3 regions of the Priestia sp. YIM B13491 genome follow, and region 2 is predicted to be linked to each of the others. Evidence: riboswitches for the same ligand, from Rfam matches in the RefSeq annotation. Region 2 holds a riboswitch; each other region holds the start of a gene.
The links. Region 2 has a riboswitch for cobalamin ahead of metE (5-methyltetrahydropteroyltriglutamate--homocysteine S-methyltransferase). Riboswitches for the same ligand answer to the same signal wherever they lie in the genome.
Positions count from the first base shown of each region.

Region 1 (4,460 bases), 490 kb from region 2:
GATTGATCGCCAAATGCTAAGCCGTTCAGCTCTTTTACATGTAACAACAGCATAATTGTACCGATCAAAAAGAACGGCCCTAAAATTTGAATATGAGACCATCCTCTCATTGATACGCTTCCCATTAGCCAATATAAAACCTGCCTTACATCTTCTTCGGGAGAAAGAGCCACAATTAATGAAATAAGTGCGCTCATAAAGGATGATAAAATAATCCCCGCTAAGATGATGGTTTCATTGGCCAAATTGCCGCTTGCGAGTTTCGTAATACCAAAAACTAAAAGAAGAGTAATAAAACCAGATACAATGCCGACTACAGGCAGCGTGAAGATAGACAAACCAAAAATACTCCAATGAAAATAAATTGCCATGACAGAGCCAAGGGTTGCACCTGAGGAAACCCCGATCGTATAAGGATCAGCAAGCGAGTTTCTTAATAGCCCTTGAAAGGCAGCCCCTGCTATTGAAAGCGAAGCTCCTACTAAAAATGCCACCAGTACTCTTGGAAAACGAATTTGCCAAATGATTAAATCCATGTTTTCCGGACCGTGATATAAGGATAGCCCGGTAAGGTGACCAAGAATAATTTTGATTGTATCTCCTACGGTTAACGAAACTGTACCAATAAATACGGCCATAATTACCGAAGTACATACAATAAATAAACTGACTATGTATAAAATAGATGCTTTGTTTAAAAAAATACGTTTAAAAATCAATACGTTCAGCTCCTCTAGGAAACGAGGCGTGATGTTTTACATTACATTAACCATTCATTTTCCTGTCCATAAACCATGCTTCCACCATGCATTAAGTTGGAAACAATCATCTTTTCTTTGTTACGAGTGCTAGACTGTTGAACTTAGGCAACATAGAATAGCGTACTAAAGTTCTCGGTAAAAAAACAAGCGAAAGCCTCTACAAGCTATACTTTTTGTGTTTGCTCCGGGCTTTTATAGTTGTCTATTAACTCATATAGCTTTTCCATATCTACGGCTTCTCTCACATATGCTGCTGCTTTTGAAAAAGACTCCTCTTTTTGCAGGCGACTGTTGAATGTGTCCGTAATAGGCGGCAATTTTTTATGTTTGCGAATTTGATTAAGCAAAGCTCTGCGCAAAGAATCGTTATGAAACACATCATGAACATACGTGCCAATAACGTTGTCTTTAACCGTTCCTTCTTTTTCATGCTCTACCACTGCAAAAGCTTTCGTGGTGCTCTTAGAAACTGTCTTTCCCATATGAATTTCGTAGCCTTCAATCAAAACTCTTTCATTTTCTAACTGGACATACCCAGAAACTCTTTCTGTTTTTTTGCTGGTTGTCATAACGGTTTCCACTGGAAGCAAGCCCAGCCCTTTAATGGATTCAATCCGAGATTCTACTGCATCAGGGTCTGTAATTGTCTCCCCTAGCATTTGATATCCTCCGCAGATGCCAATGACGTGAACGTTCGTTGTGTTCAAGACTTGATTAATGGCTAGAGCCAGGCCGCTTTCTTGTAAAAACTGAGCATCTTCAATCGTATTTTTGCTTCCTGGCAAAACAATTAAATCAGGCGTACCTAATTGCGACGGCTTGGTTACAAGCCTCACGTGACAGTCTTCTTCTAAGCTTAAAGGATCGATGTCTGTAAAATTTGAGATGCGCGGGTACGAGATGACCGCAATATCAATTTCTTTTAACGGATTCACAAGCGTTGAGTAATTTCTAAGTGATAACGAATCTTCCGCATCAATTTCCACGTTGTTCATATAAGGAATAACTCCTAGCACCGGAACACCCGTGTATTCTTCAAACCACTTTAACCCTGGTTTTAAAAGTTCTAAATCTCCTCGAAATTTGTTAATTAACACCCCGATAACTCTAGACTTGTGTTCATCTGGAAGCAATTGAAGGGTACCGACTAGGCTCGCGAAAACGCCACCTTTATCAATATCTCCTACTAACACAACAGGCGCTTCTGCTATTTTTGCAACGCGCATATTTACGAGTTCCCGATCGTTCAAATTGACTTCAGCAGGACTTCCAGCGCCTTCAATCACAATTCGATCATAATGATTGGCAAGCTCTTTATAAGCTTCCGTGATAACGTTCAAACCTTCATTAAAAAATTCTTGCCGATACTGAAAAGCAAACATATTACGTAGCGGTTTTCCATGAACAACTATTTGAGATTCATGATCACGAGTTGGTTTAATTAAAATAGGGTTCATATTGGTTGTTGCTTCTACTCCAGCCGCTTCTGCTTGAATTCCTTGCGCTCTGCCAATTTCTTTTCCATCCATTGTAATGTATGAATTAAGCGCCATATTTTGCGATTTAAACGGTGCAGTTTGATAGCCGTCTTCTTTAAAAATACGGCAAAATGCTGTAGCAATCATGCTTTTTCCAGCGTCTGAGTGCGTTCCTTGAATCATAAGCGGTTTTCCTTTTTTCACTTTTTCCACTCCCTACCACATAAAAAAACCTTAACTGTAAAAGTCAAGGTTTGGTCATGCGCTCATTAACACATTGTCTTGACTTATTTCTCCCACCGAAAAATAAGGGGTTTTTAAAAGCAGGTCTCCTGGCTTATGCTTCATTTTACTTCTGCACCCTTCCTAGTTTGACTAGTGGGTCTTTGCAGGTTCATCCACATTTACAGTAGCGGGGGCTGCACCGGATTTACACCGATTTCCCTATTATCCTCCTTAGAGGCACTTTTAAAATTATTTATTCTTTATTGTAACGAATTTTATAACCATTCACAATAACGATTTTCTTCTATTATTATATATTACTGTGTTTATACTTATTTGGGTCTCGTATGCTATAATAACAATTATTTTCCAAACATCTTATGGAATAGCTAGGAAGGTGCTCACAGTTGAAGAAAAAAATCATTTATGTCTTTATCAGCGTGTTTGTTCTTTATATAGCAATCATATCTTTTTGTATGTATCAAACTGCTCACAAGTCTGTTCCACAAAACGCGGATTATGTGCTCGTTTTAGGTTCTAAAGTAGATGGTGATCAAATGTCTCCTAGTTTAAAAGAACGAGTAAAGACGGCTTTATCTTATTTACAAGCAAATCAACAGACAAAAGTTATCGTAACGGGCGGAAAAGGATCTGATGAAGAAATTTCTGAAGCAGAAGCAGCCTATCGTTTTCTGCGAAAAGAAGGAATTAAAAAGAATCGAATTATAAAAGAAGATCAGTCAACTTCTACTTTTGAGAATTTCACTTTTACTAAACAGAAAGTTGATATTCAACACAAAAAAGTCGTGCTTGTTAGCAGTGATTTTCATTTATTTCGCGCCTCTATTATTGCCAAACGTCAAGGCTTTGACGTTTATCCTTTAGGTGCAAAAACACCAAATTCAATTAAACTTCAAGCCTACTTTCGTGAGTATGCTGCTATTTTAAAAACATGGCTGTTTGATAAATAAATAGAGTAAGTACTCTACAAATAAAAAACACGGCATGAATTCATGCCGTGTTTTTTATTAATCATCTGTATCGATAACTGCTTTTGGTAAACCTGTGTATTTCGCCCAGTAGAAAATACCGAGTGAAACAAGAGCAATTAAAATTAAGTCAAGCGGGTTGCTTAGCACACCTTGTCCTCCACCAAATGAACCTAGATAAGAGATAACAAGCATAATAATATAATAAGCAACTAGCCACCAAGCAGATTTAAGCTGCTGTGCAAATTTTACAACGTCAGTTGGTACGTATCTCTTAAACGCTACGTAGATAACAACCATTAGAAGCTGTGATCCTAGCAGCCAAGAAATTGTCGTCCACCCTGACCAATATACGATGTATGAACAGAAAATAAATGAAACAGGAGCAATAACGCTCATGCCTTTTAATTTAAAAGGTTTTTTAAGGTCTTTTGCATTTACTCTGAATGCAGCAGCTGAAATTGGCGCAATCGCATAAGACAGAATAAGTGCCACTGAACATACGTTTACTAACGCTTCCCAAGAAGGAAATGGCAGTGTCCAGAATACGGACATTCCAAATGATAGCCATAGTGACGCACGTGGAATTCCTGTTTTCTTATCTACTTTTGAGAAACGTTTAAATAATGTTCCATTACGAGACCAAGCATAAACTAAACGAGAAGTTGTATTCATGAAGATGTTCCCGTTACCGCCTGGTGATAAAATAGCATCAAAAATAACAAGCGTTACTAACCAGCCAAGGCCTAAAATAAGTGCAATATCTTTAAATGGTAAAGAGAATTGCTCTTGAATTGTTCCCCATCCTCCTGATAGCATATCAGCCGGGATGTTACCAATGAACAATACTTGCAGTGCTGTGTAAATAATCGCTGAAAGTACAATACAGATAATGAGCGCGATTGGAATATTACGCTGCGGGTTTTTAACTTCACTGGCTACAGAAACAATAGGGTGAAGTCCTAGGTAAGCAAACATAACGCCACCTGTTGAAATGGCTGCTTGAA
Region 1 covers NZ_JBHZOR010000003.1:158,924-163,383, forward strand. The annotation lists gene ACFX4E_RS11655 (FecCD family ABC transporter permease) at 1-719, opposite strand, end outside; gene ACFX4E_RS11660 (cobyric acid synthase) at 926-2,452, opposite strand; cobalamin riboswitch at 2,545-2,724, opposite strand; gene ACFX4E_RS11665 (YdcF family protein) at 2,872-3,435, shown strand; gene ACFX4E_RS11670 (APC family permease) at 3,493-4,460, opposite strand, start outside.
Region 1: linked by a shared signal. The riboswitch ahead of ACFX4E_RS11660 (cobyric acid synthase) and the one ahead of metE (5-methyltetrahydropteroyltriglutamate--homocysteine S-methyltransferase) in region 2 are both predicted to bind cobalamin.

Region 2 (4,460 bases):
GCTGTTTATTATTCATGGGGGAGACACCGTCTATACAGGGAAAAAAGAGTATTTGGAGCATTTTGTTAAAGTTGTTGAAAAAATCGCACCAAACATTCCTATGTTTGTATGCGTAGGGAATCATGATGAATTAAACCTTGAGGAAAGCAACCTAGAAAACTTCAGAGCTACTATCGGAAAAGTACACTGGGTCATCGATATTCCTGTCTTCAACTTCCGATGCATCGCACTAAATAATATTATCAGTCCCAAGAATAAAATATATGGATTTACAGATAGAGAGCTGAATTATTTAGAGCAGCAGCTGGAGGATGCTCCTCGTAATACCGTTTTAGCTATGCATGCCCAGCCAAATATTGGCCGGTGGACAAACCTTGAAGGGTTTCCTGTAACGACTACTCAAAGTCAAGAATTTTTTGATTTAATTCAAGAACACCGCGTGAAAAAAGTGTTAGTCAGCCACGTGCATGCGTATGACGAGCAGTTTATTAGAAAAAACAGAAACGGGTCGTTTACGCTTGGAAGAGGCACTGATTTTGTATTGTCAGGAGGCGCCGGTGCCCCCCTTGATTTTGAGCCGCCTTTAATTTTAAACAATTATAATTTTACGGAGTTTTTTGTAAGCAGGTACGACATTTTAGGACCTCTTCTTTGGAAGGATTTTGGACGACCTCGAAGAAATTGTTTGTAAAAACAAGAAAGTAGAAAGCTAGGTTCAAAAAAAGAGGCTGGAACAAAAGGGTTTTAGACGAAGTGAAACGAATCATCGATCAAGATGTGTGATTAGTGGTTCGTTTTTTGGTTAGGGTAAACGTAGGTTTCATGTGTATAGGTCTTTCTAGCAGGTGATTGGAGGACAAGACGAAGACTCCCGCAAAAATCGAAATCTCGTACGGAAATCAACTGCGTTGTCACAAGGGATTCAGCTCATGTATCCCATTTGCCTTTAGATTGAATTCATTTCGTTATGTCTCAACCTCTTTTGGAAAAATGTGCATAACTCTTAACGAAACCTTGTAGCAGAAGGCTAAGTCAAACGTTATAATAGATAATGAATGATGATATATTCTCTATATTTGTCATATATTTGTATTACATATGTAATTAAAGAAAAACATTCACTTGATATACTGTTTAATGACTTAACTTTATCTTAACATTTACAGTGAAATGCCTGCTTATAGAGGCTTAGAACATACACAGCAAATGGAGGAGCAATCATGGCAAACGAAAAGATGCAAGAAGGACTTGATCGTTTTATCAAGGAAGATTTAAATGACCTTTTAGGTAGACTGTTCCCCTTAATGGACCGGGAGTGTGCCGAAGAAAAAAGAAAGCTTATCGAAACAGCGGTAGAGTATATCTATTCGTCAGGATATCACCAGGGAGCAAAAGATTTAATTGAAACACATCGAAAAGATGATTACAAATTGTTAAGGCAAAAATTAGCGTCAGCACCTCCTGAAAACTGATTTTTTAAAAATTTTTTTGACAACATAAATCTAAGGTGTTAAAATGACTCTACATTCAAAATATTATAAACAATTAAAACTCTTATTGAGAGAGGCGGAGGGACTGGCCCTGTGAAGCCCGGCAACCATTTAACATTCTTGTTGAAAAGGTGCTACATCCTGCAAAGCGTACAGCTTTGAAAGATAAGAGAGGATTTCATAGATACTATGCCTCTCTATTCGTGATAGAGAGGCTTTTTATTTTATGTGAATATGTTTTGAATGAACAATTTTATAAAAATGCATCAGGTGCTGTGTAACGAATGTACGCAGCTTAAAAGGGAAGACCGGTGAAAAGCCGGCGCGGTCCCGCCACTGTAATGGGGAGCAACTTATTAACCACTGTTTCATGTTGAAATGGGAAGGGATAAGAAGCGATGAACCTAAGTCAGGAGACCTGCCTGTTGTATGCACTTAAGCTCTACGGGATATAGAGAGGAGTGAGGAATACGTGTTGAGAAAAACAGGCTATCTCAACTTTAGTTAAGTATGCGTATCATCTCTCTTTTCATTTCGAAAAGAGAGATTTTTTAGTTTACCGATAAAAAATATACAGGGAGTGGAAAAAATGAGCAGTGTAAAAAGTTCAAACTTAGGTTATCCAAGAATTGGTGAAAAACGAGAATGGAAAAAAGCGCTTGAGCAGTTTTGGGCAGGAAAACTAGAGAAAGATATCTTTCTGCAGGAAATTGAATCTCTTCGTCTAGGGCATCTGAAAAAACAGCGTGATGCAGAAATTGAATTGATTCCAGTCGGCGATTTCAGTTTATACGATCACGTGCTAGATACAGCGACTATGTTTGGTCTAGTGCCAAAGCGCTTTGATTATGACGGAGGACCGGTATCGCTTGAAACGTATTTTGACATCGCCCGAGGAACAAAAGGTGCGGTAGCCTCTACGATGACAAAATGGTTTAACACAAATTATCACTACATCGTACCAGAGCTTGAGGAATGTACGCCGTCTCTTGTAGAAAATCGCCCGCTTCAGTTTTACAAAGAAGCAAAACAGAAGCTGAATATTGAAGGCAAGCCCGTGATTTTAGGTCCAGTAACATTTGTGAAACTGTCAAAAGGATATAAAAAAAATGAGTTTAAAGAAATAGTTGAACAATTTGTTCCTCTGTATGCGACTATTTTAGCTGAGCTTCAGGCAGAAGGAGTAGAGTGGGTACAGATAGATGAGCCGATTTTATCTACAACGCTATCAAAAGAAGACCTGGCACTTTACACAGAAGTCTATCAAACTTTGAAGGAAGCGGCACCGAATGTAAAAATCATTTTGCAAACGTATTTTGACAGCGTTGATCACTACAAAGAAGTTGTGTCTCTTCCTGTTGAAGGAATCGGTTTAGACTTTGTGCATGACCGAGGCGAAAATCTCACGGCTCTTAATAAATATGGTTTTCCGAGTGATAAAGTGCTGGCAGCAGGAGTGATTGACGGACGAAACATTTGGCGTGAAAATTTGGACGAGCAGCTTTTAACGATCAGTGAAATTGAAGAAGCCGTATCAAAAGATCGTTTGATCCTGCAGCCTTCATCAAGTCTACTACATGTTCCTGTCACGGTGAAAAATGAAGAGACGATTGATCCAGTATTGAAAAATGCGCTCTCTTTTGCAGATGAAAAGCTGAAGGAAATTACGCTGTTAACAAAAGCGGCGCAGCAAGGAAAAGAAGCAATAGAAGAAGGAATAAGCGTAAGCAAGCAGGCAATTCAAGCATTAAATGGATCATCTTTTCGAAATCATCAAGACGTGCAAAAAGAGCTGAAGCAGCTGCACAGCTATAAAGCAGAGCGACAAGCGCCGTTTGACGTGCGTCAGCGCGTTCAGCAAGAAGCGTTTCAACTGCCGCTTCTTCCAACGACAACGATTGGAAGCTTTCCGCAAACAAAAGAAGTGCGAAAAGAGCGTCTAAAATGGCGTAAAGGCGAGTTAAGCGATGAAGCATATGAAGCGTACATTAACGAGGAAATAAAAAAATGGATTGAAATTCAAGAAGACATCGGCTTAGATGTCCTTGTGCACGGAGAGTTTGAGCGTACGGATATGGTCGAATACTTCGGTGAGAAATTAGGAGGCTTTCAGTTTACGAAGTTTGGCTGGGTGCAATCTTACGGTTCTCGCTGCGTGAAGCCGCCGCTTATTTACGGAGATGTATCGTATGAGCAGGCGATGACGATCAAAGAAACGGTCTACGCACAGTCTCTAACCAATAAGCCGGTTAAAGGAATGCTGACGGGTCCGATTACGATTTTAAACTGGTCGTTTGTGCGTGATGATATCCCGCGCTACGACGTGGCAAATCAAATTGCGCTTGCTCTTAGAAAAGAAGTAGAAGCACTTGAAAGTCAGGGCATTTCAATGATTCAAGTAGATGAACCGGCGCTGCGTGAAGGATTGCCGTTAAAACGAGAAAACTGGAACAGTTACTTAAATGCTGCGGTGTATGCATTTAAACTAGCGACGGTATCGGTGCAAAACGAGACGCAAATTCACACGCATATGTGCTATTCGGAATTCGAAGAAATTATTGATGCGATTAAAGCGCTGGATGCCGACGTGATTTCTATTGAAACATCTAAAAGCCACGGCGAATTAATTTATGCGTTTGAAAAACATACGTATAATCAAGGAATTGGACTTGGCGTATATGATATCCACAGCCCGCGTGTACCGAAGCTTGAAGAGCTTCAGCGAAACATTGACCGTGCTCTAAAGGTGCTTGATCCTGCATTATTTTGGATTAATCCCGACTGCGGCCTTAAAACAAGAGGAATCAGCGAGACGGTTGAAGCTTTAAAAGTGATGGTTGAGTCTGCAAAACAAACCAGAAAAAATTTATTACAAAACGTTTAATAATAAGAAATTAAAGGACAAGCAGTGTAACCGCTACACTGCTTGGTCTTATGGGATTTTAAAAGGCCAAAAATATCCATTGACAC
Region 2 covers NZ_JBHZOR010000003.1:652,986-657,445, reverse strand. The annotation lists gene ACFX4E_RS14565 (metallophosphoesterase family protein) at 1-691, shown strand, start outside; gene ACFX4E_RS14560 (hypothetical protein) at 1,221-1,472, shown strand; SAM riboswitch class I at 1,552-1,662, shown strand; cobalamin riboswitch at 1,742-1,930, shown strand; gene metE (5-methyltetrahydropteroyltriglutamate--homocysteine S-methyltransferase) at 2,080-4,374, shown strand.

Region 3 (4,460 bases), on a different contig from region 2:
AAGTATGATATATTTTTGAACATAAAAATACTTTTGTGTTTAAGCATCCAGCAAAAAAGGAATATCTTGTATAGGTTTCCGCTCGGTGTGACAACCTCAAATAGAAGAAGGAAGGTGCTAACTAAAAAGTCTTCGAATGCCCGTAGGCAGCATAAATGAATAAGCAAATATAGGTAAAAAATTAATAAGTATGTTACAATACCTAGTGAGTTATAACAATGAATTTTACGATATGAAAAGACCATATGGGAAAAGATGAGAAAGGAAAGATACGAATGCCTAGATGGATAAAAAGAATGCTAATTGTATTTATTACAGTATTTACATTTGGGCTTGTCACTCCACCAGAATATTTATACGTTGATGATGCAAAAGCGGACAAGCAACATAAAGCAGGGTATGTAAGAGAAACAACTCCTGTCACAGCTGTTATAGAAGATATTCATTTGCCATATGAAGAACCAAAATATGAAGACGTTTCATCATTTGTTACGTATGCAATGGAATCAGCTGAAAAACAGTCAGTGGAAAAATTCGGAACAAAAATTGGACCTGTCATTGAAGATGAATTTCGTCTAGCAGTGTTACCTAAAATTGAAGAAGTGCTGACCGACATTGGCACTGAACGTGAACAGTCGATTCAGAATCTCGAGATAAGCGAGCACCCTGCTGCTGGCTACGGTGAAAAGATTTTCCATGTATATGACCGGGAAACCGGTCAGGACTTAATACGATTTCATGTACGGCGTGAAAATCCTCCAAAAGATGGATACTGGTTTAATTTTCACTATCATGCGGCTGCAGATAATTTTCAGAAGCATTATGATTTAGGGAAAATTTATTGGAACCGAAACATGCCGCCTAAATGGTTTAGCTGATAATAGACACAACATTCTGCGATTTCGAAATGTTAGCTTTTTTAAGCTAGCATTTTTTTACGTCTAAAACCGTTATGGTCTAAATAAGCTGAAACATTAGCACAATGATAAAAAAATCGTTTATAATGAAGTCAGACTTCTTACCATAGAATAGGGAGAAGGAACGAATAGATGTTGGAGGTAACATAATGAAACAATTTACGGAAGAAAAACAATTTCGCGAACAAATTAAGAACGAAACACTAAGCGTTGGGATTTTTACGACAACGTGGTGTCCTGATTGCAAACGTTTGGATATGTTCATTGATGAAATCGTTGACGAAAATACAGATAAAGCATGGTTTAAAATTGATAAGGATGAGTTTGAAGAACTTTCTGCTGAAAACAATGTAATGGGTATTCCTTCTCTTCTTGTATATAAAAACGGTGAAAAAATTGCACACTTGCACAGTGCAAATGCTAAAACGCCTGAAGCGGTCCGTGAATTTTTAGCAACTCTTTAATTCCTTAAGCTGCGAGAGCATTCTCGCAGCTTTTTTTGTGAGAATGGCTATTTCCATTTTTCCATGAGTGGGGTATACTAGGACAAGTGAATAATCGTAAAGCAATAAGGTCTCAATTTAAAGATTGAGTGAAAAGGGAAGTCTGGTGAAAAACCAGCGCGGTCCCGCCACTGTAAGCGCTCTGTGCGTAAGTCAGGAGACCTGCCTTATTGTTAGCTGTGAAACCTTCGAGGAAGGGTGAAGCAGGGTAATGAACATACATATCAAGTATAGTGAACGGATTCTTTTCCTGCTTATCTTGACGTTACCTGCTTTGCTTTCAATTGAAAGTAAAGCTTTTTTATTTTGAAGCTACCTGCGAGCAGTATACATAGTCAAAGCGGAAAAACGGGATAGCGCTGCTTTTTGCATGATCATTTGCTTTTTCTTTAACGTGGAGGTTTCGTATTCACAATGAACAATATATAGGGGGAGTATTTAGATGAAAAAATGGCTTTCGTATTCCATTATTGCACTGTTAGTCATCGTACTTGCTGCATGCGGTGCAGGCAACCAAAGCAACAGTGATAAAAAAACGAAGCAAGATACGGAACAAACGTCACAAGCTGCATTTCCAGTGAAGGTAAAAGACGCGCGTGATAAAGAAATCACGTTGAAAAAACAGCCTAAGAAAATTGTTTCCTTAATGCCAAGTAATACGGAGATTGTATATGCCCTTGGCCTTGAAAAAGAATTAGTCGGTGTTACAAGCAACGATGATTATCCTAAAAGCGTAAAGAAAAAAGCGCAGGTAGGAGATATGAACGTTAATGCGGAAAAAGTTATTGCTTTAAATCCTGATTTAGTGCTGGCACACGCTTCAAGTATGGGCGTTTCGGATGAAGTATTTAAACAAATTGAAAGTGCGGGTATTCCGGTATTTGTTGTAAAAGATTCAACAACGTTTGATACGGTTTATGATTCTATTACGCAAATCGGTAAATTAACAGGTAAAACAAAAGAAGCTAATCAAACAATTAAAGACATGAAAGAAAAAGTAGCTTCAATTGAGAAAAAAGCAAAAACGATTTCAAAAGAAGATCGTAAAAAAGTATGGATAGAGGTATCAGGAGCTCCTGAGATTTATACAACAGGAAAAGGTACGTTCATGAACGAAATGCTTACTATGATCGGTGCGGATAACGTAGCAGCTAGTGAAAAGGGTTGGGTTAAGTTTTCTGAAGAGCAAGTTGTTAAGTTAAACCCTGACGTTATTATCGCAACGTATGATGCAGACAAAAATGAGATTATGAAGCGTCCCGCTTGGAGCAGCATGACTGCTGTAAAAGAGGGTAACATCGAGAAGGTTGATCAAAACAAAATCAATCGCTTAGGACCTCGTATTGTAGATGGCTTAGAGGACTTAGCAAAAGCAGTATACCCTGAGGTGTACAATAAATAAGAAGAGGGACCATATTCCAGTTCGAATTGAAAAGGGGATTGGTCCCTTTTCACATCTTAAAATTGAAGAACGGCCTGAGCTTTTAATCATGAAAACCGAGACTTCTTATAAAACATACAGCTCAGGGGTTTTAGGAACAGGCATTACGGAAACGGACACCTTTTACAATCGATTTGTTCACAAAGACTATTATTCAGATACTCCTTCTTTGGAGTATGAGCAATATTTGATGAAAGAAAATGTGCGCCATGAGCAAATCGTAGGGTTGATGACAGCCGTTTGGTTAAAAGAAAGAGCGGTTTACTGTTATGAAGGCTACGGAGTAAGAGTAGCTTCCGTGATAACGGCTGGAGTAGGAAATGCAGTAGATATTACAGCTGATGAAGCTGTCCCGTTCTATTCCTCTCCCGGTACAATTAATATGTTTTTTTTCGTGGAAGGTACGCTTACGGATGCTGCGTTTTTACAGCTTTTTATCGCGGCCACAGAAGCCAAAACAAAAACGCTGTCACAGCTGGGTGTCATAGATCCGGCTACAAAGACGATTGCTACGGGAACATCTACGGACAGCATCTCAGTTGCAGCGTCTCAGCAAGGAGCATTATATGAATATGCAGGCTCTATGACCGCTTTAGGGCAAGCGGTAGCCAAGCTGGTGAAAATAAGCTTAGAGCAGGGACTTAAGGGAAAGAGGTGAAGAAATGAGTATTACACAAGCGATAATTGCACACATGACGGCCATGACGATTGCTTTACTAATTGACCGAATTATAGGTGACCCCGAAAATTGGCCGCATCCCGTTCGCTGGTTTGGCAAATGGATTTATTGGATGGATTCCAGATTAAATACAGGTGCAGGAAAACGATTCAAAGGATTGCTTCTTGTGATAAGTATGGCTGTGCTCGCAGGAGTTGTTCCCTTTTTGTTCCTCCATGCTTTGTACGGAGTTCATTTTATAGCAGGTGTTTTAGTAGAGGGCGTAATGATTGCGACTACTATATCCACTCGTTCTTTAAGCGAAGCTGCCTATAAGGTACAAAAGCCGCTTCAGCTAGGAGATATGGAGAAAGCTAGATATGAAGTAAGCATGATTGTGGGACGAGATACAGATCGTTTGTCAGAAGGAGAAATTGCCAGAGCGACGGTAGAGACCGTGGCTGAAAATACAAGTGATGGTATTACAGCTCCGCTTTTTTATGCATTTATAGGAGGAGGAGCCCTAGCATTTTTTTACCGGGCTATTAACACATGTGATTCGATGGTTGGGTACAAAAATGACCGCTACTTTCTGTTCGGCTACTTTAGTGCAAAAACCGATGACGTATTAAACTATATTCCAAGTCGGTTAACTGCAGTGGTGATGACGGCTGTTAATGTAGCAAAAAGCCAGTATTCTCTTGGGCATGTAACGAGTTTGATTAAGCGTGATGCTAAGAAGCATCCAAGTCCAAATAGCGGATACGGGGAAAGCGCAGTGGCGGCTCTGTTAGGTATTCAACTCGGCGGACTTAATACATATAAAGGCATAGAATCTAATCGTGCAAAAATGGGTGAACCACTCATTCCCCTGCAAGCCGGTCATATTGAACAAGCTGTTTTCATTATGAAAAGGACGGTCTATGCTACGTGGTTATTAT
Region 3 covers NZ_JBHZOR010000004.1:136,338-140,797, forward strand. The annotation lists gene ACFX4E_RS15650 (YpjP family protein) at 276-878, shown strand; gene ACFX4E_RS15655 (thioredoxin family protein) at 1,067-1,381, shown strand; cobalamin riboswitch at 1,472-1,604, shown strand; gene ACFX4E_RS15660 (ABC transporter substrate-binding protein) at 1,863-2,822, shown strand; gene ACFX4E_RS15665 (adenosylcobinamide amidohydrolase) at 2,911-3,519, shown strand; gene cbiB (adenosylcobinamide-phosphate synthase CbiB) at 3,524-4,460, shown strand, end outside.
Region 3: linked by a shared signal. The riboswitch ahead of ACFX4E_RS15660 (ABC transporter substrate-binding protein) and the one ahead of metE (5-methyltetrahydropteroyltriglutamate--homocysteine S-methyltransferase) in region 2 are both predicted to bind cobalamin.